Regions from separate parts of the Micromonospora sp. NPDC004704 genome, predicted to be linked through region 1. Evidence: riboswitches for the same ligand, from Rfam matches in the RefSeq annotation. Region 1 holds a riboswitch; the other holds the start of a gene.

Evidence for each region. A riboswitch is a leader RNA that binds a small molecule or an ion and turns the genes downstream of it on or off. The one in region 1 is predicted to bind cyclic di-AMP.
Region 2: linked by a shared signal. The riboswitch ahead of ACWEFB_RS05770 (coiled-coil domain-containing protein) and the one ahead of ACWEFB_RS12250 (coiled-coil domain-containing protein) in region 1 are both predicted to bind cyclic di-AMP.

What each region holds. Positions count from the first base shown of each region.
Region 1 is NZ_JBSGCD010000007.1:172,075-187,516, reverse strand. It holds gene ACWEFB_RS12300 (hypothetical protein) at 1-302, shown strand, start outside; gene ACWEFB_RS12295 (hypothetical protein) at 250-681, shown strand; gene ACWEFB_RS12290 (DNA/RNA helicase domain-containing protein) at 968-2,974, opposite strand; gene ACWEFB_RS12285 (DNA/RNA helicase domain-containing protein) at 3,127-5,016, opposite strand; gene ACWEFB_RS12280 (nucleotide pyrophosphohydrolase) at 5,133-5,540, opposite strand; gene ACWEFB_RS12275 (family 16 glycosylhydrolase) at 5,870-7,174, shown strand; gene ACWEFB_RS12270 (DUF1996 domain-containing protein) at 7,286-8,170, shown strand; gene ACWEFB_RS12265 (AI-2E family transporter) at 8,516-9,685, shown strand; gene ACWEFB_RS12260 (NADPH-dependent F420 reductase) at 9,731-10,363, opposite strand; gene ACWEFB_RS12255 (dienelactone hydrolase family protein) at 10,474-11,136, opposite strand; cyclic di-AMP (ydaO/yuaA leader) riboswitch at 11,726-11,855, shown strand; gene ACWEFB_RS12250 (coiled-coil domain-containing protein) at 11,859-12,893, shown strand; gene ACWEFB_RS12245 (glycoside hydrolase family 65 protein) at 12,912-15,341, opposite strand; gene ACWEFB_RS12240 (HAD family hydrolase) at 15,338-15,442, opposite strand, start outside.
Region 2 is NZ_JBSGCD010000003.1:308,711-324,152, reverse strand. It holds gene ACWEFB_RS05800 (alpha/beta fold hydrolase) at 1-573, shown strand, start outside; gene ACWEFB_RS05795 (HelD family protein) at 837-2,957, shown strand; gene ACWEFB_RS05790 (hypothetical protein) at 2,967-3,329, opposite strand; gene ACWEFB_RS05785 (superoxide dismutase) at 3,411-4,397, opposite strand; gene ACWEFB_RS05780 (ABC transporter permease) at 4,664-7,270, shown strand; gene ACWEFB_RS05775 (cation diffusion facilitator family transporter) at 7,375-8,295, shown strand; cyclic di-AMP (ydaO/yuaA leader) riboswitch at 8,587-8,717, shown strand; gene ACWEFB_RS05770 (coiled-coil domain-containing protein) at 8,734-9,798, shown strand; gene ACWEFB_RS05765 (hypothetical protein) at 9,953-10,405, opposite strand; gene ACWEFB_RS05760 (TetR/AcrR family transcriptional regulator) at 11,321-11,893, opposite strand; gene ACWEFB_RS05755 (FAD-dependent monooxygenase) at 11,978-13,042, shown strand; gene ACWEFB_RS05750 (MarR family winged helix-turn-helix transcriptional regulator) at 13,148-13,636, shown strand; gene ACWEFB_RS05745 (MFS transporter) at 13,747-15,201, shown strand.

The DNA.
Region 1 (15,442 bases):
TCCAGGACGCCGCAAAGAATTCGACCGAGACGGTCCAGCAAGCAGTCAACATCGTCCGTAAGCCGCCGGGTCCACCCGGACTCCACCAGCCCGAGACGAGCACACCGACCATGCCAGCATCACCGCCCAGGCCGAAGATCGATGCACCCGAAGCAGCGGGACACATCGTCGTCGTCGGTCTGGTGACCGGGGTTGCGATATACAGGCTCAGCCAGACGATTAGCAACGGGATAGCGAGGTTGAGAAAAGATGGGCACAAGGATCGAACTGAGCGATCTGATCCGCGCGATAGCTCGCCGTGACTGGGGAAGCGCTGACCGCCTCATAGCCGAGCTCGACCAGTTGGGCTGGCAGGGCAGCACTCAGGTCATAGGTGCCGCGTTCGCGATAGCCGTTCACCGCCGGTTCGACTCGACCTCCGACCTGCGCGAAATCACGCGTCTGGTCGCCGAGACCCGGTCTCAGTTCGAGGACAGTCGCCAACTCTCCGCGCTTGAGATGGAGGGACTCATCAGGGCCGCGCTGGGCGAGGTCGATTTGGTCGACAGCATCACGCCCGACGACGCGCTGCAGATCCAGATCGTCATGCTCGGCAAGCTGTTGCGGGACGAGGATCTGACGGAGCCTCAGCTCGAGGAGTTCATCTCCGAAGTGGAGGAGACCGCAGCAAAGTTCATGTGATGCCAGGTCAGGCAGGGGTGACGGTAAGCGCCTGGCGGCATCCCTCGGCCAAGTCGGTCAACGTCCGCCGCGTCTCCTCAAGCCGCTGCTATCGGCAGTCGCCATCTCTCGGGGCAACCCCTTCGAGTAGCTCGCGCAACGGCGAAATCTGCTGAGCGAAGGTAGTCGTACGTGATCGACCAGTCATCGGTGCGGCGCCAGCCAGGGTGGAGCACAGGGTAGGCATCACCATTCAGGATGTTGTCCAGCCGACCGTTCAGGTCATCCACGCTGCCAGGATGCGCTATCAGTTGCGTTGCCGGTGTGGTGCAGGTGCTGCCGAATTGACGTCCGTTGATCCTGCCTCCTGATCAAGCGCGTCACCCGTTCGCGCTTTGATCCGGTAAACGCCCGCCTGCTCCTCATCGGTGGCTGCGCGCAGCACACGCGCAGGACCAACCAAATCGGCAAGGAACCGGTGGGTCGCCGCGTCGGTCGAGTAGATCAGGACGCCCTTCAGCCCTCGTGTGAGCAGAACCTTGTACGCGTTTTTCAGCAGTGGATCCGCATCCTCAGGAGAGGGTGGCTCCTCGCCGTTGAATGCTGGATCCCGTGACGCGCCGAGGCGAGTGGTGAATTGACCATCACGAACCACCAGGTCGGGACCGATGATCACCCCGTTCCAGTCGTACTCGAAGCCCTGGGCCGTGTAGATGCAGCCGATCTGCCCGAACCCGGCGGGATCGGTCGCCCAGTAGGCACTTGTCGGTACCCCGCCCTTGGGGTAGTCCTCAGACGCGTTCCATGGACGCTTCCAGTCGCCGATCACTACGTCTGGGACGAGAGTGCCGTCTCGTAACGGCTTCTTGCTCCAGCGCCAGCAGAAGCCGGCGGTCATCCGAGCTGTTGAGCCATCCTTCTGCTGCCGAGCGAGCAGCGACTCCATCACCTCTGGTGTGTCCACCACTCCAACATGAAAGCGGTCATCCCCCGGCCACGGATACGGGCCACCTTCGGTCAGTCCGAGCAGCCGATCGACCCATCGCTCGAACTCGACGCTCCCGCCACAACGGTGCTGTCCGTTGAGGTCGATCACCTCGAACTCGTAGCCCGCGTGCCGTGCGTGGTCGCTGATGGCACGAACGGTGCCCATCTCGCCTGGCCGCACCGCCTGACGGTCGTCAAGGAAGAAGACCGGCACCTTGGCCGCGTCGATCAACTCCTCGATCTGCGTCACTTCACCGCGTATCTTGCCCTTTTTCGACCACTCGCGGATGCGGTGCGATTCGTCGCAGACGAGCACGTCGAGATCGTCCCGCCCGGCCTCCATGTAGTCGTAGAAGTATTTGAACAGAGGCGCCTGGCGCGAGCTACGAACCTCGGGATCACGGGCGGCGTACCGCTGCATGCTTCGGGTGAAGGCACGAGAGCCGGTGGCATGGGCGATCAGGCGCCCCTCCCTGGCAAGCGCGGCAAGCAGCGACAGCGCGATGACGCTTTTTCCGCTACCTGGGCCGCCACTGACGATGACGACCTTTTTCCGCCGTCCGCGCTGCGCCCGGCGCACCGCCAGCTGGACCTTTTCGAAGGCTTCCCGCTGCCGGTCGAGCAGGACGAAATGGCTACGGTCCGCGAGTTCGTCAGCGGCATACGAAAGCAGTTGGCGACTCGGCCGGACCGCGCTCTCGAGCAGACGATCGGCCACTCCCCTACCCGGAGCAGGGCGCAGGTGTGACTTCACGAACGCGACGAGTTCGCGCCGATCGTCCCCGGTGAACAGCCGTACCCGATCGGTCTCGAACCGGCGTGGAAACGCGCTGGCCCGTTGGCCACGTACGTTATGAAGGAAAGCCAGGCCACGCAATGCCTCGGGCCACTCCCACAGCACGGCGAGGAAATCGGCCACGTAGTCGCAGTACCCGGTGACCTGGGTCATCGGGTGTAGCTGCAGCTTTTCGACCCCGCTCGCCTTGACCAGGTGTTCGGCATCATCGACAGGTTCGGCGCCGGACCACTGTTTCAGCTCGACGACGAGATAGGAGTCTCGTCCTGTCTCGGGATGAAGACCTGCCAGGATGACGTCCACCCGACGGCTGGTCTGCGGTAGCTGGAACTCGACCAGCATGTCGATGTTGCCGAGACCTGTGGCGATCAGCGGCGTCACCAGCGCGGTAAGGCTGTTCATCCAGGAGTTTCGCTCGGACTGCTCCGGCTGGTGGCCTTTCGCCAGCAGCTTTGCTTCGATCCTCGGCACAAGCTCACGGGTCTTGATCAATCGCCAGATATCTTCGGGCGAGCTGTGGAACGCCGACACCGGTGGAACCCCCGACAGCACGAAAACTCGTGCGGTGGGGGCGTGTCCGTGTTCACCGAAAGCCCGTCGATCCGCCTAACCGCTCAAACTGTAGCCACCTCGGCCGCCTATAGCTACCTTGTCAACCCGGCGCACCCGTCGGCGATCGACTCCTACCGGGTTCCCAAACGGCGGCGGGGTCGCACCAGCTTCGCGAGGTAGTCGCGCGTCTCGGGGTCGGTGGAGTAGAGCATCGTGCCGCTCATTCCCCGAGTGAGGAGCACCTTGTACGTGTTGCGAATCAGCCGGTCCGCCTCCTCGTCGCTGACCGACTTGCGGCTTTTGAAAGCCGGGTCCTTCGACTCGCTCCGCCGGGTGATCAACCGCCCGTCCCTCGCCACCAGATCAGGTCCGATGATGACGCCTGACCAGTCGTACTCAAAGCCCTGGGCGGTATAGACGCATCCCACCTGGCCAAAGCCGTTGGGATCTGTTGCCCAGAACGCGCTGCCTGGGGCATCGCCGACACTGCGGTCACTCTTGACATTCCAAGGTCGCTCCCACGCGCCGATCCGGACGTCAGGCACGAGCGTGTCATCCGAGCGGGGGTCGCTCCACGGCCAGCAGTAACCGGCCGACATCCTCGCTGTTTCACCCCGCTGCTGCTGCTCGGCGAGAAACGACTCCAGCTCCTCCGGCGACTCGGCCAGTCGCAGATCAACCCGTCCATCGTCGTCCCAGATCGATGGGCCGTGGCCGGTCAGGCCAAGTAGATCCATCACCCAACTCTCGTACAGCTCGCTGCCGCCGCACCGGTACTGGTCGTGCAACGACACGACGTCGACGGTCAGCCCGAGTTTCTCCGCATACGACGAGATGATGTCGACGTTGCCCAGTTCACCTGGTTTGACCACCTGGTGTTCGTCGAGCAGGAAGACCGGCACCCGTGCCGCGGCGATCAGTTCGTCGAGCTGTGGCCGGGCGGAGTCACGCTTTGTTTTCGGGGTGTACCGGTTGACCGACGTCTCCCGGATTCGGTGTGCCTCGTCGCAGATCAGCACGTCGAAGCCGTTTCGGTCCGCGTCCATGAAGCTGTTGAAATACTTGAACATCGCCTGTAGTCGGGTCGATCCGCGGCCAGCGTATCTGCGCAGGGTCTGGGTGAACGATCGCGACCCGGTCGCATGCATCACCGGCCGCTGTTGGCGGGCCAGTTCGCCGAGCACCGACAGCGCGATGACACTCTTGCCGCTGCCGGGTCCGCCGGCCACCACCACGATCCGCTTGTGGTCCGCCGAGCGCGCTCGCTCGACCGAGTGCAACACCAACTCGTACGCGACCCGCTGCTCATCGAGCAGGGTGAAGTTCGATCGTTCCTTCAGTTCAGCCGCAGCGTGGGTGAGCAGATGCTTGCTCGGCCGTACGGAACTGCTCAGGAACCGGTCCGCGGCCGGTGCACCGGGTTCCGGGGCGAGACGTTCCCGAAGGTAGTCGAGAAGCTGCCCGCGCCGCTGCTTCGTGAAGATCAGGCTCTGCTCGCTCGGCTGCCGCTGGAACAGATCGCTGACGTCCCGATCCATCGCGTTGTGCAGGTACGCCAGCCCGTGCACCGGGTTGCGTTGGTCATGCAGCACTCCGAGGAAGTCGGTGAGGTACTCGCAGTAGTCGGCAACCTGTTCACCGGGATGTAGTCGCGGACCTCGGGCATGTTCGACCGCGACCAGCGTGGACGAGTCCTCGTAAGCGGTCGCGTACGACCACTGTTTCAGCTCGACCACAACGAACGAGTCGGCGCCGGTACGAGGATCCACTCCGGCCAGAATCGCGTCGACCCGTTTGCTGGTGAGCGGCAACTGGTACTCCGCGAGCACCTCCACCTGGCCGAGCCCGGCGTCGACCAGGTCCTGGGCCAGCACGGAGAGGCTGCGCGCCCAGGATCGCCTTTCCGCGAGGCCGACTCCGTGACCGCGTGCCATCGTGACCTGTTCGTTCACTCGGTCAGCGAGGGTGCCCTCGGTGGCCAGACGCAATAGACCAGCAGCGGACGTACGGTACGCCGACATCGACAGTTGCCCCCGGGCAGCACGAATTGATCGTGCGGATGGGGGGCATATCCAGACCTCGGAAGCCCGTCGGACCGCTTTGTTGCCACGACTGTAGCCAGAAGATCAACCGAGGGCTACAACCCGGACGGCTGGTTGGGTGGGACCTTTGCGACCGAGCCGTAGGACCGCTCGACCGTGTAGCGCAGGGCCGAGTCGTCGAGCTTGTCGTGGGCGGCGGCCACCAGGTCGATGTCGAGTACGTCCGCCAGCCGGGTCAGGTAGATCATCACGTCCCCGATCTCGGCGCGGATCCGCGCGCCGGCCGCCGGGTCGTCGGTCATCACCCGGGCCGCCTGGTCCGGGGTGAGCCACTGCAACTCGGCCAGCAGTTCACCGACCTCGCCGGCCAGCGCCATGGACAGGTTCTTCGCGGTGTGGAACTGCTGCCAGTCGCGCTCGGCGACGAACGTCCGCAGCCGTTCGGTCAGCTCCGGCACGGTCGTGCCGCGCTCGTGGGTGGTCTGCGAGGGTTCGATGCTCATGCCACAGCACGATATCGGCGAAATTTTTGAGAAATCTGGGGCGCCGGGCCGGGGCGCCGTGATCGATCGGTCGAGCGTTTGTTGCGGGAGCGCTCTCTACCTGGCAATTCAGACCTTTCGCTGGTCCGGCGAGGTCTCTGCCAGCCCGTCCTTCGATCACCCACCTGGGAGCGCTACCCGGAAGGGAGAGCGCTCTCCGACCACCTCCCCGAATTGACAGTGGTGATGATCCGGTTAAGAGTGGGTTGCAAGGGAGCGCTCTCTTCGTCCAGATGACACCAGCCCATCATGGGTTGATGCCATTCGTCCTACTCCGCGAAGGAGGACTGATGGATCGGGCTCCTACTGCTCCAAGCATTGGTCGGTGGCGCGGGATCGCCACGCTGACCGCGTTGGTCGCCCTGCTCGGCGGCTATTTGACCGTCACGCCGGGCGCGGCCAGCGCCGCCGAGGAAGGGCTGCTGTCGTACGGCAAGCCGGCCGTCGCCTCGACCGACCAGAGCGACGTGAACTGCTTCGAGTGCACACCCGACAAGGCGTTCGACCTCGACCCGGCGAGCCGCTGGGCAACCAGTTCCACCACGGGCTGGGTAGATCCCGGTTGGATCTATGTCGACCTCGGTGCCACCGCAACGGTGAGTCAGGTGGTCCTCCAGTGGGATCCGGCGTACGCGGCCGCGTACCAGATCCAGGTCTCGCCCGATGCGACCACCTGGACCACCATCTACTCCACCACCACCGGTCGGGGCTTCAAGGAAACGATCAACGCCACCGGCACCGGTCGCTACGTCCGGATGTACGGCACCGCCCGGTCCGGGCCGTACGGCTACTCGCTCTACGAGTTCAAGGTGTACGGGACCGGCGGCAACCCGACCGCCCCGCCCGCGCAGCCGGCCGACCCGACGTTCCCGGCCACGGAGCTGGTCTGGAGCGACGAGTTCAACGGTGCCGCCGGCAGCAAGCCGGACCCGGCGAAGTGGACCATCGACCCGGGCACCGGGCAGAACAACGAGGTCCAGTACTACACCGACAACAACAACGCCAACATGGACGGCAACGGCTCGCTCGTCCTGGAAGCGCGGCGCGAAACTGCAGGTGGCCGTGACTACACGTCGCACCGGATGAACACCGGCGGCAAGTTCACCGTCCAGTACGGGCGGGTCGAGGCCCGGGTCAAGGTGCCGAAGGGCAACGGGTTGTGGCCGGCGTTCTGGATGATGGGCGCCGACTTCCTCACCGGCCGCCCGTGGCCGTACAACGGTGAGATCGACATCATGGAGGTCCTCGGCCGCAACACGTTCGAGGGCTACTCCACCCTCCACGCACCGCAGTACAACGGCGGTGGCGGCTATGGGCAGAAGTATCCGGCGCCCGGCGGGGTCGACCTGGCCGACGACTTCCACGTCTGGGCCGCCGAGTGGGACAGCCGGGGAATCACGTTCAAGCTCGACGGCCAGACGGTCTTCTACGCCAGCAAGGAGACGGTCGAGGCGACCCGCGGGCCGTGGATCTTCGACCACCCGTTCTACATCATCCTCAACCTGGCGGTCGGCGGCGACTTCCCCGGACCGGTGGACGGCACCACCCCGTTCCCGTCCCGGATGCTCGTCGACTACGTACGCGTCTACCAGTAACCGTCTCTCGCTTCGGGGGCCGGTCACCCCGGCCGGCCCCCGCGGGCGTCCCCTCGGCGCCCCGGCACTCCACCGCACGTACCCCCACCCGTGAGCCCAAGGAGTTTCCGTATGCACCGGAGATCCGCTCTCGTCACCCGGCCACGCCTGCGCCTGGCCCTGCTCTTCGCCGCCCTGGTCGCGCTCATGGGCAGCTACCTCACCGCCGCCGTGTCGAAGGCCGACGCCGCCGCCGAACCGGTCAGGGTGGCGGAGTTCCTCGCCGACTGCCCGTTCAGCCACCGCCTGCCCGACGACCCGATCGTCTTCCCCGGCCTGCCCGGCGCCTCGCACATGCACAGCTTCTTCGGCAGCGAGGTCACCAACGCCCACACCGAGCTGCCGGACCTGCTCAACGCGAACAGCAACTGCAATCCGGCGGTGGACAAGTCGTCGTACTGGGTGCCGACCCTGTACGTCAGTGACCAGCCGGTCGAGCCCGAGATCACCACGTTCTACTACCTCGGCGAGGGCGTACGCGACGATGTGATCGCGCAGATCCAGCCGCTGCCGCTCGGGCTGCGGATCGTCGCCGGTAACGCCAGGGCGACCGCGCCGGACGATTCCACCAACTCCCGCTGGTCCTGTCTGCATCACGGCGAGGTCGGTGCGTCGAAGGACTTCGTGAACTGTCCCGCCGGAAGCATGATCGAGTCGTATCTGGACTTCCCGCAGTGCTGGAACGGGGTCGACCTCGACTCACCCGACCACAAGAGCCACATGGCGTACCCGGTCAACGGTGGCTGCCCGAGCACCCATCCGGTGCCGGTCCCGAAGTTGCGCCAGGTCCTGCGGTACCCGGCCAATGGTGACCCGGCCCGGTTCCGGCTCGCCTCCGGTGCTGGCTACACGATGCACGGCGACTTCTTCAACGCCTGGCCCGAGGCCGAGATGGCCCGCCGGGTGCAGGACTGCATCCGGCCGATCATCAAGTGCGGTGCCGACGGCCGTCCCTGATCCGACCTGACCCGATGGGGGCTCCCGTGCCAGCGGGAGCCCCCATCCGTCTGTCCTGGCGACGCCGGGCCCGACCCGGACCCGGGGCCCTCGACGCCGCCCGACTCCCGGAGACTCAGCAGCGCCGCGACCACCGCGGACGGTGACCACAGCAGCGTGGGCGGCGGCGGGCTACCGGAACGCCGACGGAGCGATATTCAGGACGAAACCCGGAGCTATCGCCTCATCGCGTAGGCTTCTGGACGCCCCGCCCAGACGTGTCGACCCACCCCTGACCGGGTACTGCCCCTCCGCCGACATCGAGAGGGGTCACCGTGACCATGGCGAGCGAGCGAGGGGCCGACAGTGTCTGACGGCACCGCGGCACCCGATCCGGAGGCTGTCGGGGCGGGCCCGGCAGCGCCGGAGCCGGAGGCCCCGCTGCACGGCAGGCTCGATCGGATCCAGGGTGCCCAGCAACGGGTGCACAGCACCTGGGACAGTCTGCCCTGGTTCCTGCGCTGGTCCGTGGTCTGGAGCGCCTGCCTGCTGATCATCGCGGGTGGGGTCTACCTGCTCGCGACCCTCGCCTCCCGGCTCGCGCCGCTGACCATCGCGCTCGCCGCCACCCTCTTCCTGGCCGCCATGCTCGACCCGCTGGCCGTACGGCTGCGCCGGTTGCGCCTGCCCCCGGCACTGGCCGCGCTGATCTCCCTCTTCCTCCTGCTGGCGGTGATCGGCGGGGCCGCGTACCTGGTGTGGACCCTCACCGCGGACCAGTTCTCCAGCCTGAGCAAGCAACTGGACGAGGGGCTGGACCGGACCCGGGACTTCATCACCGGGTCGCTGCCGGTCAGCCCCGAGCAACTGGACCGGTGGACCAAGCAGGCGACCGACGGGCTGCGCCGGTCGACACCGGACCCGGTGGCCGGCGCCCGTACGGCAGCCGAGGTGGCGGGCGCCGTACTGCTGATTTTCGTGCTGCTGTTCTTCCTGCTCAAGGACGGGCGGCCGATGTGGCATTGGGTGCTGAGCCGGGTCTCCGAACGGTCCCGTCCCGCCTTCGTCCAGGCCGGGCGCAACGGCTGGCACACGCTGAGCGCGTACACCCGGGGGACGGTGGCGATCGCGGCGATCGACGGCATCGGCATCGGGTTGGCGCTGGTCCTGCTCGGGGTCCCGCTCGCCTTTCCGCTGGCGGTGGTCACCTTCCTCGGCGGGTTCATCCCGATCATCGGCGCCACCGTCGCCGGCAGCGTCGCGGTCCTGGTCGCCCTCGCCGCCAACGGTCCGACCACCGCCCTGCTGACGCTCCTGGCGGTGATCGCCGTACAGCAGACCGAGGGCAACCTGCTCGAACCACTGATCATGAAACGGCAGGTGCGCCTGCACCCGGTGGTGATCCTGGTGGCGGTCACCGCAGGCACGCTCTTCGGCGGGATCGCCGGGGCCTTCGTGGCGGTGCCGGTGACCGCGGTGGTCTACCGGGTTGTCGACACCATCACCGCACTCCGGCAGGGGCGGGACCCCTCGTGACCGGCACTGCGGAGGCAGCCAGCCGACGGCAGCGACGTGGTTGGGTCAGGAGTCCAGGCGTAACGCCTCGACCAGCTCGTCTGCCGTGAAGTCGGCGTCGTAGGTGATGCCGCCCGGCTGCTGCTTGCGCCCACCGGACGCGAGATCACCGGCGTCCACCGGCTGGAAACCGAGCTCTTCCACCAGGTCCGCGACGGCCCGCTTGGCCTGCGGATCGTCCCCGGACATCGGAATGCCGTACCGCTCCTGGGCCGAGGACTGGCGGGCGTGGTCGCGCATGTTCTCGGCGTGCAGGGTGTTGAACGCCTTGACCACGTGCGCACCGCGCAGGTGCTGCTGCACCATCTCGCTGGAGGTGGTCTGGTCCTGGTCCAACTCGGGGATGTTCCCGTCCCGGTCCGGTGTGTAGTTCCCGGTGTCCATGACGGTTTTGCCCTTCAGCTCCGCCGTGGGCAGTTCGTTGTACCGTCCGAACGGTACGGCGACGATCACCACGTCACCGAAGCGCGCCGCTTCCGACGGGGGTACCGCGTGCGCCCGGTGTCCGAGATCGCCCATGAGGTCCTGCATCTTCTGTGGGCCGCTCGCGTTCGCGATCGCGATCTCGTGGCCCGCCGCGGCGAGACGACGGGCGAGCGTTCCACCTACGTTTCCTGCGCCGATGATCCCGATGTGCATGCCAGCGGGTTACCCGCCAATCCCGCCGATGAACGGGTCGGACGGGGGTCCGCGTTCGGCGTCCGGGCCGCAGACGGACGGCCTCGGGCAGCGGCGAAAGCGCGCACCGGTCAGGGGGCGGCGCCGAAGCTGGGTAGGCGGTCGGCGAACCAGTCGGCGGCCTGGTCGGCCACCTGCTCCAGCGCTCCGGGCTCCGGGAACAGGTGGGTCGCGTCCGGGATGATCCGCAGTTCCACCTCCCCGCCGAGCGCGTCGCGGGCCTGCTGGTTGAACTGGATCACCTGTTCGTCCTGACCCCCGACCAGCAGCAGGGTCGCCGCCCGTACGCGGGAAAGGGCCGGACCCGCCAGGTCCGCGCGGCCGCCGCGGGAGACGACCGCCGGTACGTGCTCCGGCCGCTCGGCCGCGGCTACCAGTGCCGCCGCCGCACCCGTGCTCGCGCCGAACAGCCCGATCGGCACGGCGGCCGTGTCGGGCTCGGCCCGCAGCCAGTCGATCACACCGACCACCCGGCCGGCGAGCATCGGTATGTCGAAGCGCAGCTCCGCGGTCTTCTCGTCGACCTGCTCCTCCTCGGGCGTGAGCAGGTCGACGAGCACGGTCGCCAGGGCCCGCTGGTTGAGTATCCTGGCCACCGCGACGTTGCGCGGGCTGCGCCGGGAGCTGCCGCTGCCGTGGGCGAACAGCACCACCCCGACCGTCCCCTCGGTGGGGGTGACCAGGTCGGCGGTGAGCTGCACCTCCCCGGCCCAGATCGTGGTCTCGGTCGTCACTGTCTCCACCCGCTGTCCGGTACCCGCCTACGAGTGGAACAACCCGCCGCCGGGCCGCCAATCCCCGTTTGCGGGCTCGGTGGTCGGGAAGGCGAACCGGGTCAGGCAGGAAGACCACGGCGGCCGTGGCAGCGGCCCGCGCTGAGGCGATCGTGAGGATGCCATGACCCACCACAAATCCGCTAAGTCGGAGTCCGGTCGAGCCGGCACCAGTCCGCCGAAGGACAAACGCGACAAGCGCGAGGGTGCGCGGCGGGACTGGGCGGACGAGGCGGCACAGGCACGGGCCTCGGACGACCCGCGCCGGGTGACCCCGCACGACCCTTCGGGTGTTCCCTCGACCGGGGACCGCCGCTAGACCAGGAGAGACACCATGGCTCGGCCGACACCGGAGATTTCGGTCTCCGGGACGCGGCAGGGGCCGGGCACGACGACACGCCCCGGCGGGCACTCCTCACGGAGGCCCGCCGGGGTTCGGTGCGCTAGCAGGAGAAATCTCTGGCGGCGACCCTGAAATCGGGTACTAAGTCCGTCTGATCCGGTAATGTCACCCTCGGTTCCGACCCGGTGGTACCCCCTCTGCTGTCGGCGACGACCGCCGCCCAATCGCCTTGTGCGAGCCGGGGAACCAGGTAGTCGGGGTGAGTCCGCACACGCGGTAGGGCCTGTTCCGTCCCGAACCCGTCAGCTAACCCGGTCGGCGGCCGACGGGAGGAACGTGCATGACGAGACCTAAGCGTCAGCGGTTCTCGCTGGCCCTGACCCTGCTCGCCGTGGTGACTCTGCTGGGCGGTGCCGCCGTCGCGGCCGGGCCGGCCGCAGCCGCACCCTCCTCGCCGACCGCGCCGGGGGACGAGGGCGGCAACCCCCTCTTACGTGACGTACTCGAGTCGGCCGGGCGTGGTTACGCCGCTGCGAGCGTCGGGGTGGAGAACGCCCGCAAGCACCAGGTGGCGCTCGCCGACGAACTGCGGCAGATCGAGGCACAGCTCGACCAGCTCACGCCCGAGGTCGGAGAGGTCGCCGTCAGCGCCTACCGGATCGGCCGGATCGGGCCGATCTCCGCGCTGCTCGGCAGCGCCTCACCGGACGACTTCATGGACCGGGCCGGGGGGCTCGACCTGATCGCGCAGCGCGACAACAGCAAACTTCGCCAACTGTACGAGGCACGCGACCGGGCCACCCGGGCGAAGGCGGCGGCCGACGTGGCGATGGCCGAGGAGCAGCGCCAGCTCTCCGTGATGGCCAAGCAGAAGGAGGCGGCGGAACGCGCCCTCTCCCAGGTCGGCGGCACCACGACCGAGGGTTTCGTGAACGCCAGCTCACCGGTCGCGCAACCCGTGCCACGCAACCGGGACGGGTCCCTGCCGGCGCAGTCCTGCAACCAGAACGACCCGACCACCAGCGGTTGCCTCACCCCGCGCACCCTGCATGCGCTGACCGAGACCAAACGGCTCGGCTTCACCCGTTACGTGTCGTGTTACCGCAGCGGTGGGCCGTTCGAACACCCGAAGGGCCGGGCCTGCGACTTCTCCGCGAAAGCCGGCGGGTTCGGCGGGGACGCCAGCGGCGGCGACAAGACGTACGGAAACAACCTCGCCGCGTTCCTGGTCCGCAACGCCGACCGGCTCGGCATCCTCTACGTGATCTGGTACCGGCAGATCTGGTTCCCGGCAACGGGCTGGAAGGCGTACTCGTCCGGGAAGGGCGACCCGTCCAGCGACCACACCAACCACGTACACCTGTCCCTGCTCTGACCGGGGACGGCCGCAGACCTACTTCTGGGCGCGGGGGCGTTGGGGCTCCACCTCGGACTTGACGGTCGGACCGGCGATCTCGGCCACCGAAGCCCTGCGGGCCGGGGCGCGGCCGGGCGGCTGCTTCGGTGCGGGACCCGCGGGGCGCGCTTCCGGCACCGGTTTGGTCACCGGTTCGCCGGAGGTGACCCGGACCTTCTCCCCGTGGTGGAACAGCTCCACCACCCCGCCGCTGCTGTCGCCGTCGCGCAGGGAGTACGTCGTCTCGCGTTCGCGTACGTCGACCCGGAGCCGGTGCCCGTGCCAGACCAGCGAGAACTCCAGCCGATCGATCCGGTTCGGTAGCCGGGGCGCGAAAAAGAGGGTGTCCCCGTGGTCGCGCATCCCGCCGAACCCGGCGACCAGCGCGATCCACGCCCCGGCCAGTGAGGCGACGTGCACCCCGTCACGGGTGTTCTGGTTCAGGTCGTGCAGGTCCATCAGGGCGGCCTCGCCCAGGTAGTCGTGGGCCAGTTCGAGATGCCCCACCTCGGCCGCGAGCACCGCCTGGGTGCAGGCCGACAACGACGAGTCGCGGACCGTACGCCGCTCGTAGTAGGCGAAGTTGCGGGACTTCTCCTCCGGGGTGAACGCGTCCCCGCGCCAGTGCATGGCGAGCACCAGGTCGGACTGCTTCACCACCTGCTTGCGGTACAGGTCGAAGTACGGGTAGTTCAGCAGCAGCGGGTACTTCTCCGGCGGGGTGCCCGCGAAGTCCCACTCCTGGAGCCGGGTGAAGCCCTCCACCTGCTGGTGTACGCCCAACTCCTCGTCGTACGGGATGTGCATGGCGTTCGCCGCGTCCCGCCAGGCGGCGGTCTCCTCGTCGTCCACGCCCAACCGCCAGGCGTGGTCGCTGTGCCTCGACACGGCGTCGGCGGCGGAGAGCAGGTTCCGCTGCGCCATCAGGTTGGTGTAGACGTTGTCGCTCTTCACCGCGGTGTACTCGTCCGGGCCGGTCATCCCGTCCAGGTGGAACTTGCCGGCCCGGTCGTGGTGCCCGAGCGAACGCCACAGTCTGGCCGTCTCGACCAGCAACTCCAGCCCGATCTCGCGCTCGAAGTCCTGGTCGCCGGTGGCCTGCACGTAGCGGCGTACGGCGTCGGCGATGTCCGCCGCGATGTGGAACGCGGCCGTGCCGGCCGGCCAGTACGCCGAACATTCCTGGCCCCGGATGGTCCGCCACGGGAACGCGGCCCCGTTCAGCCCGAGGGTCCGGGCCCGTTCCTGGGCCATCGGGAGGGTGGAGTGCCGCCACCGGAGCCCGGACGCCACCGCCGACGGCAGGGTGTACGTCAGCACCGGCAGCACGAACGTCTCGGTGTCCCAGAAGACGTGCCCGTCGTACCCCGGACCGGTCAGCCCCTTGGCCGCGATCGGTCGCAACTCGGCCCGCGCACCGGCCTGGAGTACGTGGAACAGGCCGAACCGGACCGCCTGCTGCACCTCCGGATCGCCCTCGACCCGTACGTCGGAGGTGTCCCAGAAGGTGTCCAGGTAGTCGCGCTGCTCTGCGCAGAGCCCCTCCCAGCCGGAGAAACGTGCCCCGGCCAGGGCGGCGCCGACCTGGTCGCGCAGGGCGGGTCGGGACCGTTCGCTGGACCACCCGTACGCGACGTACTTGTCCAACCGGATCCGCTCACCCGGCTGGAGTACGCAGGTGATGGTGGTCCGGGCCCAGTCGTCGAAGGTTTCGGTGCTCAGCGTGGTCCGGGCCGGTGCCTCCAGTTCGTGGCCCATCGCCGCGGCCAGCCGGAGCCCGCTGGCCCTGGTGGTGTGAACCAGCAGACCCCCGTCCTCCAGGGCCAGGTGCTCCTCGGACTGCAGCGGCGACTCCAGCACCGCCGCGACCCGGGGATCCTTGCTCTGCGCCGGCAGGACCTCGTTGGCGACCAGTTCCGACTGCACGATCAGCCGCAGCGGCTCGTCGACCGGCTCCACCTCGTACCGGATGGCCGCGACCGAGCGCTGGGTGAAGGAGACCAGTCGGGTGCTGCGGATCCGTACCCGCTTGCCGGCCGGGGAACGCCAGAGCACCTCCCGGTGCAGGGTCCCGGCCCGCAGGTCGAGGACCCGTTCGTGGTCGAACAGCTCGCCGTACCGGACGTCGAAGGGTTCGTCGTCGACGAGCAGCCGGATCAGCTTGCCGTTGGTGACGTTGACGATGGTCTGCCCGGACTCGGGGAAGCCGTAACCCGCCTCGGCGTACGGCAGCGGCCGGAGTTCGAAGAACGAGTTGAGATAGGTGCCGGGCAGCCCGTGCGGCTCGCCCTCGTCCAGGTTGCCGCGCAGTCCGATGTGACCGTTGGCGAGGGCGAACACCGACTCCGACTGGGCAAGCACGTCGACGTCGAGGCGGGTCTCCCGGACGTGCCAGGGCTCGACCGGATAGGCCCGTTCCCGGATCATGCGGCATCCTCGCGGGTCAGCAGTTCGGCCAGGTCGGTGACGACGGTGCTGGCACCGTGCTCGCGCAGCGCCGTGGCCTGCCCGACCCGGTCGACCCCGAC
Region 2 (15,442 bases), on a different contig from region 1:
CCGGACGACTTCGCCACCAGGATCGCCGGACTGGTCTTCGTCGCCACCACCGCCGAAGGCCACACCCACACCTGTTACGGCCTGCCCACACGGGTCGCCTGGCTGATCCGGCTCGCCGAGACCACCGGTGCCGGCGTACTGGCCCGCTGCGGGGGGCTGCGTACGCCGGAACCGCTGTTGCAGGCACTGCGGCCCAGCCTGCGCTGGCTGCTGTTCGGGGACGACTGCGCGTCGGAGGACATCCGGCTGACCACCTCGGCAGTGTCACGCGCGGCGCTGGTCGCGATCGGCGGGCTACGGTCCTCGATCGGCCGGCAGCACCGCCTGGACACCCTCGCCACCCTCGGTGACCTGCCGGTGGCGGCCCTGGTCGGCGACCGGGACCGGCTCACCCCGCCCCGGTGCACCGAGTCGATCGTCGAGACCCTCCCGGACACCGAGCTGACGGTCTGTCCGGGCGCCGGGCACATGCTCATGCTGGAACGCCCGGACGAGGTGAACGCCGCCCTGCTCGAGGTGGTCCGCCGCGCGCTCGCGCCGATCCCCGCCCAACGACGGCCCCACCCACACTGATCGACCCGGCGGGAAGATTCCGGGGACCCCTTCCGTTGCGTTGGAGCGGGCCCTGCACCGGGCCCGGTGCGGAGCCTCGTCCGGGGCGCGGACGGGGCGTCCGGACGAGCCGTCGGGGCACGATCGGGCGATCGGCGCGGAACGACCGGACGGATACCCCGTACCCTCGCATCCTGGCAATCCTGCGCGTCCGCGCCTGCGCCCGGCCGATCCGACCGGGCTCGGCGTCGCGGTCCGCGACCGACCAACCGGGAGTCTGCACGTTGACCGACCTCACCACCCTGCAACAGGAGATGGCCGCCGAGCAGCGGCATCTCGACCTGGTCTACGCCCGGCTGGCCCAGCTGCGCCAGACCGCCGTCCAGGCTGAGCAGGAGGGTTACCAGCTCGCCCGGGTGGGCAACTTCGGCGCGCTCGTCGAACGGGACGCGATGGTCTTCCACGCCGCCCGGCGCCGTCAGTCCCTCGACGCCGAACACGAGGGGCTGGTCTTCGGCCGGCTGGACCTGCGCGACCGGCAGGTGCTGCACGTCGGTCGGCTCGGCGTACGCGGTGAGCGGGCCGAGCCACTGGTGATCGACTGGCGGGCACCCGCTGCCGCCGCCTTCTACCAGGCGACCCCCGCCGACCCGCGCGGCGTGGTCCGGCGACGCATGATCCAGTCCGCCAACGAGAAGGTCACCCGGATCGAGGACGACCTGCTCGACCCGGGGGCCGCACCACCCGACATGCGGGTGGTCGGTGACGGGGCACTGCTCGCCTCGCTGGCCAAGGCGACCGGCCGGGGCATGCGCGACATCGTCGCCACCATCCAGCGCGAGCAGGACGAGGCGATCCGCTCCCCCGCCGGCGGGGTCACGATCGTCTCCGGCGGACCGGGGACCGGCAAGACCGCAGTCGCCCTGCACCGGGCCGCCTACCTGCTCTACTCCGACCGGAACCGGTTCGCCGGGGGCGGCGTACTGGTGGTGGGTCCGTCCGGGGTCTTCGTCGAGTACATCGCCTCCGTACTGCCCTCGCTCGGTGAGGAGACCGCCACCCTGCACTCGCTCGGGTCACTGTTCCCCGGCGTGGTCGCCACCCGTACGGACCCGACCGCGGTCGCGGCGATCAAGGGTTCGCTGCGGATGCGCCGGGTGCTGGAGCGGGCCGCCCACGACACCGTCCCCGGCGGCCCCAACGAGCTGCGCCTGCTCTACCGGGGTGAACTGCTCCGGCTCGGTGCCGGCGAACTGGACGCGATCCGGGTCCGGGCACTGCCCCGTGGCGCCCGGCGCAACGAGGTACGCCGGGCCGGCATCGACGGGCTGTTCAACGCGCTCTGGACCCAGGCGCAACGGATGCGGGCCGGGCGGCTGCCGGAGCGCCGCGAGTTCGAGGGTGAGCTGGCCGAACGCGGCGATTTCCGGGACTTCATCCGGGCCTGGTGGCCGCAACTGCACCCGTGGCACGTCATGGGCTGGATGACCCGGCCGGAGCGGCTCCAGGCGTACGCGTCGGGGATCCTGTCCAACCGGGAGATCCGGGCACTGAGCGCCTCGTGGCGAACCCTGGACGCCGACGGGCCGACCATCGCCGACGTGGCCATCCTGGACGAGTTGGACGAGTTGCTCGGCAAGCCGCTGCGGGCGGCGAAGCGCCGGCGGGACCCGTACCTGCTCGGCGGTGGGGTACGCGAGCTGAGCACGTACGCCGACCGGCAGCGCGCCGAGCGGGCCCGGATCGAACGCCCGGAGGACTACCAGGAGTACGCCCACGTGGTGGTGGACGAGTCCCAGGACGTGTCCCCGATGCAGTGGCGGATGCTCGGCCGGCGCGGTCGGCTCGCCTCCTGGACCGTGGTCGGCGACCCGGCCCAGACCGCCTGGACCGGGGATGCCCGTGAGCTGTCCCAGTCCCGGGACAAGGCGCTCGGCCGCCGCCCCCGGCACGACTTCACCCTCTCCACCAACTACCGCAACCCGGCGGAGATCTTCGAGGTGGCCGCCGCGGTGATCCGGGAGGTCGCCCCCGACCTTCCGCTGCCGACGGCGGTGCGTTCCACCGGGGTCGAGCCGATCGAGTTGGTCGTGGCGCCGGAGGAGTTGGCCGCAACGACCGTCCGGGAGGTGACGGACCTGCTCGCCGAGGTCCAGGGGACGGTCGGGGTGATCACGCCGGTGCCGCGCCGGGACGAGGTCGCCGGCTGGCTGCAACACCTGGCCGAACCGCGCCTGCAGGTGGTCACCAGCCTCCAGGCCAAGGGCATGGAGTACGACGGGGTCGCCCTGATCAACCCCACCGAGATCCGTACCGACTCCGAGTCCGGCGTACGCACCCTCTACGTGGCCCTCTCCCGCGCCACCCAGCGCCTGACCACCATCGACACTCCGCCCCGCCCGTGACCCCCTCGGTTACTGGCCGAAGGTGTAACGCAGGTTCGCGTTGATGAGCAGGTTCAGTCGCTTGCGCAGGTGGCCGAGGAGGGCCGCCTCGGGCGGTGGCTCGTCGACGAGCAGCGTCCAGCGCAGGTCCGTGCCGTAGCCGCCCCGGTCGGCGGGCAGGTCGAACCGGACCAGCGCGTCGGGGCGCTTCGTCCACAGTGACGACCAGACGACGAGATGCGGGCGTTCGGCGCGTACGGTCCGGGGTCGCCGCTCGTCGTCGAGGAGCAGGAGCCACGGGCGGGCCGGGTCGCGGTACGGCTCGGTGAGCGCTTCGAAGATCACGTGTGGCGGTGCGGGCTGGTTCCGCCTGCGGCTACCAACCTCGGGCATCCCCGAAGGCTAGTCACAAGTCCGACGGTGCCCCGGAACGGCCCCTTCCCATTCATCAGGACGGGAAGGGGCCGCTCGCCGTCAGGGGCGGGGAATGGACGTGGTGGTGTACGGGGTGGTGGCGGTCGGCGGGGTGGTGAACCGGGCGTTGGGCAGGTAGAGGCGGTTGGCGTACGCGGCCACCGTGGTCGGTACGTCGAAGGCCGGCGAGGTCACCTTCTCCACCAGGCGGGCGCTGGTGCCGGCGCGGTCGAGTTCGAACACGGCGACGGTGTTCAGGCGGTTCTGCACCACGTAGAGGGTGCGTCCCTCGCGGAGCAGGCCGTCGCCGTTGGTCAGCAACTCCCCGCCGAGGTCGACGGTCCGGGTCACCCCGGTGGCCGGGTCGACCCGGAAGAGCAGGCCGGTGCCGGACTGCACGATCAGCAGCCCGCGCCCGTCCGGCGTGGTCACGATGCCGTTGGCGTTGACCCCGGCGCCGTAGACGATGTCGCCGGTCAGCGGCAGGGTTTCCGCCTCGTCGGCGTCCGGCAGCCCGCCCCACCGGTTCAGCGGCAGCTTGTACAGGACTGGGTTGGTCGAGTCGGTGAACCAGGCCGCGTCCGAGGTGAGGACCACGTCGTTGACAAAGCTCGGTACGGAGCTGAACTGGTAGCTGGCCAGCAGTTCCCCGGTGAACGCGTTGACCACCCGGGCGGTGGCACCGGTGGCGGTGTTGCCGCCGCTGACGAACAGGCGCCCACGCAGGTCGACCTTGAGCCCCAGGGACGGGGTGCCCGAACCGGGGTTGATCACTTCACCCCGGCCGGTGAGCAGGCTGACCCGGTAGATGGCGCCGGTGGCGCGCGAGCCGAAGAAGGCGTACGGCAGCGCCCCGATCGCGATCCCCTCCGGCTGGAACCCGTCCGGCAGCGCGAACGTACCGGGGAAGATCGTGCCGGTTCGGTTCGCGGCGACCGGGGTCGCGGTTTCGGCGCTCGGAGCGGCGGCGGCCGGGGCGGCGGCCACCAGTACGCCGGTCAGCGTCATCGCGGCAAACAGGACGGTGGTGCGGGGTCGAACTCGCATCCTCGATCTCCTCCCCCGCCGTGGTGGCGGGCATCGGCTGATGTCGGTGTGTGTGCCGCGTTCGATGTTGCCCGGTCGATCCGCCCGTCGCCACCGCACGGCGAGGTGGCACCGGGCAGTGGAGGGGCACCGGGCAGCAGAGCGGCGCCGCACAGCGGCACCGGGCAGCGGAGGGGCCGGTCCGGCTGGCCGGCTGTGCGGGACGGGACGTCCGGACGTGGCGGGACGGGCGGCCGGTGACGGAGCATTGGGCTGGTGACGGAACATTGGCCGATGACGGGACGCTGGTCGGGGTGAGCTGGCCGCTGCTGCGCCTGGCCGTGGCCGGGCTGCGGGCCCATGCCGTACGGCTGCTGTTGACCGCCCTCGCGGTGGTGGTCGGGGTCAGTTTCCTGGCCGGCACGCTGGTCTACGGCGACACCGCGCGGGCCGCCTTCTACGACGACCTGGCCCGTTCGGCCCGGAACGTGGACGTGGTGGTGGAGCCCGCCGAGACGCTGGTGTCGGCCGAGACGGTGGCCCGGATCCGGGCGGTCGACGGGGTGGCCGAGGTGGACGGTCGGGTGATCGCCTGGCTGGGCCTGCTCGACCGGGACGGCCGGCTGCTGACCCAGCAGGGCCACGTCGGTTATGGACTCTCCCTGCCGGGTACGGCGTCGCTCGCCCCGTACGACGTGGCGGCGGGGCGGCTGCCCTCGGCGGCCGGTGAGGTCGCGGTGGACAAGACCACGGTGGCCGGCACCGGTTTCGCGCTCGGCGCCCCGGTGACCCTGCTCGACCAGGCCGGTACGCCGCACCGGTTGACCCTGGTCGGGGTGCTGGACCTCGGGGTGAACCGCCTCTTCGGCGGCTCCCCGGTGGCGGCCCTGGCCGAACCCGACCTGACCCGGTTGACCGGCACCCAGCGGTACGCCCAGGTGGTGATCCGGGCCGAGCCGGATGTGGACCCGGAGACGCTGGCCGACCGGGTGGCGCGGGTGACCGACGATCCACGGTTGGCGGTGCTCACCGGCGACCAGCTCCGGCACCAGCTCGCCGAGCAGGCCGGCAAGTACGTCGACGGTTTCCTGGCGGTGCTGATCGGGTTCGGGCTGGTCTCGCTGACCGTGTCGGCGTTTGTCATCTACAACACCTTCGCCATCCTGGCCGCCCAGCGGGTACGCGAACTGAGCCTGCTGCGCTGCGTCGGCGCCTCCCGCCGGCAGGTCGGGACCGCGGTGCTGCTGGAGGCGCTGGCGCTGGGTCTGCTGGCGTCGCTGGGCGGGCTGGCGATGAGCCTCCTGGTCGGGTACGGGCTGATCTGGGGGCGGGAGCTGGTTGCCACCGACATCCCGCTGCACGCGCCGGTGGTGCGGTGGCCGACGGTGGCTGTGGCGATCGGCTTCGGCACGCTGGTCGCGGTGCTGGCGGCGCTCGTACCGGCGCTGGGGGCGGGGCGGGTGCCGCCGCTGGCCGCGCTGCACGAGAGCGCGACCGCCGAGTTGCGTGGTTCGACCGGTCGGCGCGGGCGGGTCCGGGTCCTGGTCGCCGCCGGGCTGGCCGGGGCGGGCCTGCTGGCGATCGTGGTCGGGGTGCCGCTGGCCTTCCCGGGGCTGCCGCTGGTCCTCGGCGGCGGGATGATCGTTTTCCTCGGGGCGGTGGTGGCGGCTCCGCTGCTGGTGCCGCGCGCGGTGGGCGTACTGGGGTGGCTGCCGGGGCGGCTGTTCGGACCGGTCGCCCGGCTGGCGGTGGTGAACGCGCGGCGCAACCCGCGCCGGGCCGCCGCGACCACCATGGCGCTGACCGTGGGGGTGGCGCTGATGTCGATGTTCGCGGTGCTGCTGGAGACCGCCCGGGACCAGACCGGTCGGGAGCTGACCGAGAACTTCCCGGTGGACTTCGTGCTCGACCGGGCGCGGGTCGACGGCACACCGGGGGTGACGCGCGGTCCGCTGCCGGCGGACCTGGCCGGCGTACTCCGGGCCGACCCGGCGTTCGCGACGGTGGCCGAGGTGCGGTTGGCGCCCGCACCGGCGGACCCGCAGGTACGGGTCTGGTCGGTGCCGCCGGAGCAGTTGCGCGGGCCGATCCGGCCGGAGGTGACCGACGGTGACCTGGCCGACCTGCGGCCCGGCACGGTGGCGGTGGACCGCCGGGTGGCGCAGGCCCGCAACGTCGGCCTGGGTGACCGGTTCCCGCTCGGCCTTCCCACCAGCCCGAACGACACCGGCAGCGCGGACGCGTCGGGCTCGTTGGTCGTGGTCGCGCTCTACGACGACGCGCCGACGAGCGGGGCGGCGCTGGTCGAGTGGGGCCAGTTCACCGCCGCGTACGGGGCCGGTGCGGCGAACCAGTTGCTGATCGACCTGGCCCCGGGCGTCGGTACGGCAGCCGGCCGGCAGGCGCTGGACGGGCTGCTGCGGGCGTACCCGGTGGTGCGGTTGAGCAGCGCGGCCGACCAGGCGGACGCGTTGTCGGCCTCGCTGGACGAGTTGCTCGGCATCTTCGCCGCCCTGCTCGGCATGTCGGTGCTGATCGCGCTGTTCGGCATCAGCAACACGCTCTCCCTGTCGGTGTTCGAACGTACGCGGGAGTCGGCGACCCTCCGGGCGCTGGGGCTGTCCCGGCGGCAGCTCGGTCGCCTGCTGCTGGCCGAGGCGGCGCTGATCGCGCTGGTCGGCGCGCTGGCCGGGATCGCCCTGGGGGTGGGGGTCGGCTGGACCGCGGCACTCGGGCTGATCAGCAGCTACGGGCACGGGCTGCCGGTCGTACCCGTGGGGCAGCTCGCCCTCTGCACGGGCCTGGCCTGCGGCGCGGCGGTGCTGGCCGGGGTGCTGCCGGCCCGCCGGGCGAGCCGGGCACCGATCGTGGCGGCCATGGCGAACGAGGGCTGAGCCGGCCCGGTTTCCCCGGTGCCGGTCCGGGCCAACCCGCTGGCACACATTGCGATATCAGCATATGTTGGGCCATAGCGGGACCGGCGACGGAGGGTGTGTGCGTGGGCGCGGGTCATGACCACGGCGCGCAGTCGATGCGCGCCGCCGAGCGACACCGGGGACGGCTCTGGTCCGCCTTCGGGCTGCTCGTCGTGTTCATGATCGTCGAGGCGATCGCCGCCCTGGCCACCGGCTCGCTGGCCCTGCTCTCCGACGCCGGGCACATGTTCACCGACGTACTCGGGATCGGCATGGCGCTGGCGGCGATGACCGCGACCCGGCGCGCGACCGACGACCCACAGCGGACCTTCGGCCTCTACCGGCTGGAGGTCCTCGCGGCGCTGGCCAACGCGGTGCTCCTCTTCGGTGTCGCAATCTACGTGCTGGTCGAGGCGGCCCGCCGGTTCGGCCAGGACCACCCCCCGAGCGTCCTGGCCGGGCCGATGCTGGTGGTCGCCATCCTCGGTCTGCTGGCCAACCTGGTGGCCTTCGCGCTGCTGCGGGCCGGGGCACGGGAGAGCATCAACCTGCGCGGGGCCTACCTGGAGGCGCTCGGCGACACGCTCGGCTCGGCCGGGGTCATTGTCGCGGCGGTGGTGATCGCGAACACCGGTTGGTGGTGGGCCGACCCGGTGGTCGCGGTCGCGATCGGCCTGTTCATCCTGCCCCGGACGTGGCGACTGGCCCGAGCCGCGGTCCGGATCCTGGTGCAGGCCGCGCCGGAGCACCTCGACGTACCCACCGTGGCGGCCCGGCTCTGTGCCGTACCGGGGGTCGCCAACGTGCACGACCTGCACGTCTGGACGCTCACCTCGGGCATGGAGGTCGCCTCGGCACACCTGACCCTGTCGGCCGGCGCCGAGGTGGGCGCGGTGCTGGCCGCCGCCCGAGGGGCACTGCACGACGACTTCGACATCAACCACGCCACCCTCCAGGTCGAGCCCGGCAGCGCGACCGAGAACTGCGGCCCCGCCGACTGGTGAACCCCGATCGGGTACGCCGCGCGATTGTCGCCGGCAACGCACCACCGGCAGGGCGGCCCGGCTTTCGGTAGGCGGCCCCTATCGGGTCCACTCCTTACCGGCACCGGGACCCGACCACTCTTCGCTTTCCTCGCCCTTAATTTTTGTCCCCCGACCGGGTGAAATTTTCAGTTTATATCCGGCATATCACTTCGATTCATTTGGCAAGCCCGACGCGCCAACACTGTCCGTACTGGACCCGGCCGGTAGGCTCGGCACCGGTCTCCGCCGGGCGGCGCCCTCCGGCGCCTGCGGTGACCGTCGCCTAATCGCACATGCGAGCCGGGGAACCATCGCGTCATTGGGGTGCATCCGCGTCAGCGGTAGGGATCTTCCGTCCCGAACCCGTCAGCTAACCCGGTCGGCGGCTGACGGAAGGACGTGCACCGAATGCCATTGTTGGCGCCCGTACGACCCCGCTATCCGCGCGCGGTCCGAACCGCGATCGCGATCACCCTCACCCTGCTGGCCAGCGCCTTCACCCCCGCCGCCGCGCTGGCCGCACCCGCACCGTCGCGCACCGCCGTACTCGCCGCCGCACCCGGCGGCACCGACGACGAGGGCGGCAGCGACAGCCTCCGGGAGCAACTCGACGTCGCGGCTAAGGGCTATCTCGACGCCCAGGCGGCACTGGACAACTCCACCAAGCGGCAGCAGCAGCTCGCCGCACACCTGGGGACGCTGGAGGCCGAGCTGGTCACCCGTACCCAGACGGTCGGCGAACTGGCCGGCATGGCGTACCGCACCGGCCGGCTGGGACCCCTCACCGCCCTGCTCAACAGCAACTCCCCGGACGGTTTCCTGGACCGCGCCGCATCCCTGGGCACGGTCGCCGCCAACGAGGACCGCCAGCTCCGGAACCTGATCGAGGTACGCGACCAGGAGGCTCGGGCCAAGGCGGCGATCGACAACGAGATCCGGGAACAGCGCAAGCAGCTCGACATCATGGCCAAGCGCAAGCAGCAGGCCGAACGGGCACTGGCCGCGGCCGGCAGCGGCGGGTCCAGCCCCGGGGTCACCGGCACCACCACCGCCGCCACGGCCAAGCCCGCACCGCGCAACTCGGATGGCTCATGGCCGAAGGAGTCGTGCAGCGTCAACGACCCGACCACCACCGGCTGCATCACCCCGCGCACCCTGAACGCGATGAACCAGGCCAAGGCGGCGGGCTTCACCCGCTTCGTCTCCTGCCACCGCACCGGCGGCTCGGGTGAACACCCGAAGGGCCGGGCCTGCGACTTCGCGGCGGAAAAGGGCGGCTTCGGCGGGGTCGCCACCGGCGGCGACAAGACGTACGGCGACAACCTCGCCGCGTACTTCGTCAAGAACGCCAGCCGCCTCGGTGTGCTCTACGTGATCTGGTTCAAGCAGATCTGGCTACCCGGCAGCGGCTGGAAGGCCTACAACGGCGGCGGCGACCCCTCCAGCAACCACACCAACCACGTCCACCTCTCCGTGAACTAACCCCCCGCCCCCCGACCCCCTCCCCCGTCCCCCCGACCAGCGCGCCGATCTTGCAGTTGTGGCTGTACGCAAAACCGGATCAGTTGCACAATCCGGGCGCCATAACTGCAAGATCGTCGGCGGGCCACGGGGCGGCGGGGAGGGCGGGGTGGGGTTAGGGGTTGGCGTTCCAGAAGCCGATGATGGTGGCGGTCCACCAGCCGAGTTGGCTGACTGTGGCGGCCAGGGCTCCGGGGAGTAGGTGGGGCCAGGGCAGGGGGGCATCGCCGGCACTGACCAGGCGGTCGCGTACGCGGCCGAGGAACAGCCCGTTGATCCCCACCGCGAGTACGGCGAGCAGCTTGAGCTGCACCAGCCCGGACGAGGTGTCGGGGCGCAGTGCCGCACCGCTGGCGACCAGCCCCAGCAGCCCCAGCCAGATCAGCAGGTGCGCCCCGTGCGCCATCCCCAGTACGGTGCCGAGCCGTTCCCGGCGCAGCAGCCAGCGCAGGCTGAACCAGTCCACCGTGAGTACGGCTCCGAAGCCGACCACGAGACACGCCAGGTGGCAGAAAAGCGCGAACGACCGCCAGCCCGGCCCCAGGGTGATCTGCGGAGCGACCAGCACCACGAACAGCCAACCGAGGACGACGGCGCCGATCGAGCCGATCCGCGCCCCGCGACCGGCCGCCCGACGGTGACCGCCTCGCCAACCCGTGATCGGACCGGACTCCGGTTCGGGGCGCCCGACCCGGGACCGCGATCGGCCACCGGCTGGGAAAGGCGAGCCGTAGGCCACCGCAGACGGCGAGCCGTGGGCGAGTGGAAAAGGTGAACCATGGGCCACCGCAGACGTCGAGCCGTAGGCGCCTGGAGGTGGCGAGCCGTGGGCGGCTGGAGACGGTGAGCGGTGGACGGCGAGGGGCAGTGAGTCGTCATCGTCGGGCAATGGTGATCGGCGACCGTCGCCGGCAGCCGACGGGCGGCGCCGGTCGGCGGGGACGGAGGCACCAGCGGGGACGGAGGCACCAGCGGCCTGGTTCGACGGTCCGGGGCGGTTCCGACGGGTCGCCGGGTCGGAGCGGTCGGAGCGGTCGGAGCGGTCGGAGCGGTCGGAGCGGTCGGAGCGGTCGGAGCGACCGGGCAGGGTGGGGCGGTGTCCGGTGCGCTGCCGGGGGACGGTGTACTCCCGCGCCGGGACCGGCTCGTGTTCCCGCTCGGGTGACTGACGGTCGGTCGCTGCGGCTTCGGTGCTGTGGCGGCCGGGGGTACGGAGGTCAGACATCCGGACCGGCGGTTCCCGCAACCCGCATGGTGGTTCCTCCGCTCGCCTCGGACCGGGTCGGCTCGGAACCGGGTCGGCCGGGGAGGGAACCAACCGCCCCTCCTGATCAGGAGACCGGCCGGGGGCGGCGGCGCAACAGAAAGTTGCGCGGGAAGATCCGTACCGGATGCCGGCGGGCACGGTCCGGTCGGGCCGCGCCCACCGCCGACGGTGGCGGTGACCGGGCCGGTCAGGCCCGCGCCCACCATCGACGGTGGATCAGGTGTGGGTGACGGCGGGGGGCGCGATGGCGCCGAGCAGGAGGCGCAGGCCGGGGGTGGGGTCGAAGTCCGGGTCGGGGAAGGCGAGCTGGTGCATGATCACGCCGTCCATGTGGTCCAGCATCAGCCGGCAGTGACGTTCCGGGTCCGGTGAGCCGACCGCGCGCAGCCAGGGCGCCCCCCAGCGGACCAGATCCGCGTTGCCCTGTCCGAGGTCGGCCTGCAACTGCGGGCGGACCGCGGCGTCCAGGCAGAGGGCGAGACGGGCGACGGTACGCAGCCGCCCCGCACCGACCGCCGTCCGGACGAAATCGCCGAGCAACCGGGCCAGTTCGTCGAGGTCGGCGGGGTGGACCGCCCCGGTCATCCCCTGCCAGTCCGCCCGGTCCAGGGCGGCCAGGCGGGCGACCACGCCGGTGAGCAGCGCGTCGCGCGTACGGAAGTGGTTGGACGCGGAACCGGCGGGCAGCCCGGCCTCGGCGTCGACGGCCCGGTGGGTGAGCTGGCGCAGCCCCTGTCCGCCGAGTACCCGGATGGCGGCGTCGGTGAGTTGGTCCTGCCGGGACGACATCCGCTCACCCTAACGGACTACACGCGTAGTCAATTTCACTACAACCGTAGTGACAGTCCACTACAGCCGTAGTACGGTCCGGTCATGACACAGCGAGCGGGCATCATCGGCGGCGGAATCGGCGGACTGGCGACAGCGATCATGTTGCAACGGGCCGGCTGGACGGTACGGGTCTCCGAGAAGGCACCCACCCTCGTCGGCACGGGCACCGCGCTCGGGATGTGGCCGGAATCGCTGCGTGCGCTCGACGTACTCGGGCTCGGCGAGGAGGTACGCCAGCGCGGCGCCCGGCAGCACCACGGCAACTTCCTGCGTCCGGACGGCACCCGGATCGCCCGCCTGGACGTGGGCGCGATGGCCCGACGCAGCGGCGACTCGGTCTACCTGATCTCCCGTCCGGCCCTGCTCGGGCTGCTCGCCGGGGCACTCGCGCCCGGAACGGTCAGCTTCGACAGCCCGGTGACCGACCTGGCCGCGTACCGGACCGGGTTCGACGTGGTGGTGGCGGCCGACGGGGTGTTCAGCCGTACCCGTACCGCGATCTTCGGTCCGGGCAGCGCGGCCCGGTACGTGGGCGCCACCGCCTGGCGGGGCACCGTGGACGGGGCGACCGACTCGGTGAACGAAACCTGGGGTCGCGGGCAGCGCTTCGGCATCACCCCGCGCGAGGACGGCCGGACCAACTGGTACGCGAGCGCCCTGACCCCGCCCGGTGGACGCTCCCCGGAGGGCGAGTTGGCGGCACTGCGGGCCAGGTTCGGTGACTGGCACGCGGGCGTACGGCAGGTGTTGAGCCGGCTCCGACCCGCGGAGATCCTCCGCCACGACCTCTACCATCTCGCCCCGTCGCTACCGACTTACCTCGACGGGAACGTGGTCCTGATCGGCGACGCGGCCCACGCGATGACCCCCGACCTGGGGCGGGGTGCCGGGGAGGCGCTGGTCGACGCGGTGACGCTCGGGCGGTGCCTGATCGGCGGATCCTCGATCGCCGCCGGCCTGGCCGAGTACGACAACCTGCGCCGCGGGCCGACCCAGCGGTTGGCCCGGCTCTCGCACCGGGTCGGCCGGGTCGCCCAGGCCCGCCGGTTCACCCCGGTACGCGACGCCGCGGTCCGCCTCGCCCTGTCCTTCGGCCCGCCCGCCTGACCGCCCTGGTCCGGTCGACCGCCCGCATGCGCCGCGACGACCGGACCCCCAATAAGTCTGTTATTGGATGATCTGCCACGGATCGAGTTGGCTATGCTGGTCGGCATGACCGCGATGGCACCGACCCGGACCGAACCGGATCTGTCGTTCCTGCTGGACCACACCAGCCATGTGCTGCGGACCCGGATGGCGGCGGCACTCGCCGAGATCGGGCTCACCGCGCGGATGCACTGCGTGCTGGTGCACGCCTTGGCGGAGGAGCGGACCCAGATCCAGCTCGCCGAGCTGGGCGACATGGACAAGACCACGATGGTGGTGACGGTCGACGCGCTGGAGAAGGCCGGCCTGGCCGAGCGCCGGGCCTCCGCCACCGACCGGCGGGCCCGGATCATCGCGGTCACCCCTGAGGGCGCGCGGGTGGCCGAGCAGAGTCAGCGGATCGTCGACCGGCTACACGAGGAGGCACTGGGCGCCCTTCCGGCCGACGAGCGCAAGGTCTTCCTGCGCGCCCTGAACCGCCTGGTCACCGGGCATCTGGCCAGCCCGGTCGAGCACCCCCAACCGGTACGCCGAGCCCGCCAGCGCGGCAACTAGCCCGCGGCATGACCAAGAACTAGCTCACTAACAGATCGTCTCTAACAAAACTATCTGCTACGGTCCTCCTGTCACCGGTACGAGTACGTCCGTACGACAGGAGGACCGACGTGTCCACTCCCCCCACCCGAACCCGCTGGCTGGCCCTCGGGGTCATCGCCACCGGGATGCTGATGGTCATCCTCGACGGCAGCATCGTCACCGTGGCGATGCCGGCGATCCAGGCCGACCTGGGCTTCTCCCCGACCGACCTGAGCTGGGTGGTCAACGCCTACCTGGTCCCCTTCGGCAGCCTGCTGCTGCTGGCCGGACGGCTGGGCGACCTGGTCGGGCGCAGGCGCCTGTTCCTCGCCGGGATCGCGGTCTTCACCGTGGCCTCGCTGCTGGCCGGCGTGGCCACCTCACCCGGGGTGCTGATCGCGGCCCGGTTCGGCCAGGGCGTCGGCAGTGCGATGAGCGCCTCGGTCAGCCTCGGCATCCTGGTGACGCTCTTCGTCGAGCCCGCCGAACGGGGCAGGGCGATCGCGGTCTTCAGCTTCACCGGTGCCGCCGGGGCCTCGATCGGCTCGGTGCTCGGCGGCCTGCTCACCGACTCGCTGAGCTGGCACTGGATCTTCTTCATCAACCTCCCGATCGGGCTCGCCGCGCTCGCGGTCGCCCTGCGGGTGCTGCCGGCCGACCGTGGGCTCGGGCTGGGCGCGGGTGCCGACGCCATCGGTGCCGTACTGGTCACCGCCGGGCTGATGCTCGGCATCTTCACCGTCGTCAAGGTCGACACGTACGGGTGGACCTCGATCCGTACGCTCGGCTCCGGTGCGCTCGCCGCCGCCCTGCTCGCCGGATTCGTGGTCCGCCAGGCGACCGCGCGTCACCCGCTCATGCCGTTGCGGATCTTCCGGTCGCGTGCCGTTTCCGGGGCGAACCTGGTCCAGGTACTGATGGTGGCGGCACTCTTCTCGTTCCAGATCCTGGTCGCCCTCTACCTCCAGAGGGTACGCGGGTACGGCGCCGCGGCGACCGGCCTGGCGATGCTCCCGGCGGCGACCGTCATCGGTGCGGTCTCGCTCGGTGTCTCCGCCCGGCTCAACCGCCGGTTCGGCGAACGGAACGTGCTGGTGGCCGGCATCCTGCTGCTGATCGGGATGCTCGGCTGGCTGAGCCGGATCCCGGTGCACGCCGACTACGTCACCGACCTGCTTCCGGTGATGCCGCTCGCCTCGGGGTTTGGGCTCGCCCTGCCGGCGTTGACCGCGCTCGGCATGTCGGGTGCGGGCGACGACAACGCCGGGCTCGCCTCCGGACTGTTCAACACCACCCAGCAGCTCGGCATGGCGTTGGGGGTCGCCGTGCTCTCCACCCTCGCGGCCACCCGTACGGACGGGTTGCTGGGCGGGGGCGCGAGCGAGGCTGTGGCGCTGACCGGCGGCTACCGGCTGGCCTTCACGGTCGGCGCCGGGCTGCTCGTCGCCGCCCTCCTTGTCACGCTCACCGCACTGCGCCGGCCCGAGCAGCTTCGCGTCGACCCGGTGGAGCGGCACGCACCGGCGGCAGCCGCACACGGCTGACCACGACCGACCGGCACTGACCACGCCCGAGTGGCACCGGCGACGACCACGGCGACCGGCGGCGAGTGATCCGATAACAGTTTTTCGAAAGGTTTTTCGGATCACTTGTTGCCGAAGGAGAATGAGCGGCAAGAATGCGTTCTCCGTACACGGCGAATAGCGCCCCAGGCACATCCCGTGAAGTGGGGCGCATGGCAGAGAGCGCTCTTTCACTAGCTCTGAGTAACCCGCCGAGCGAGGC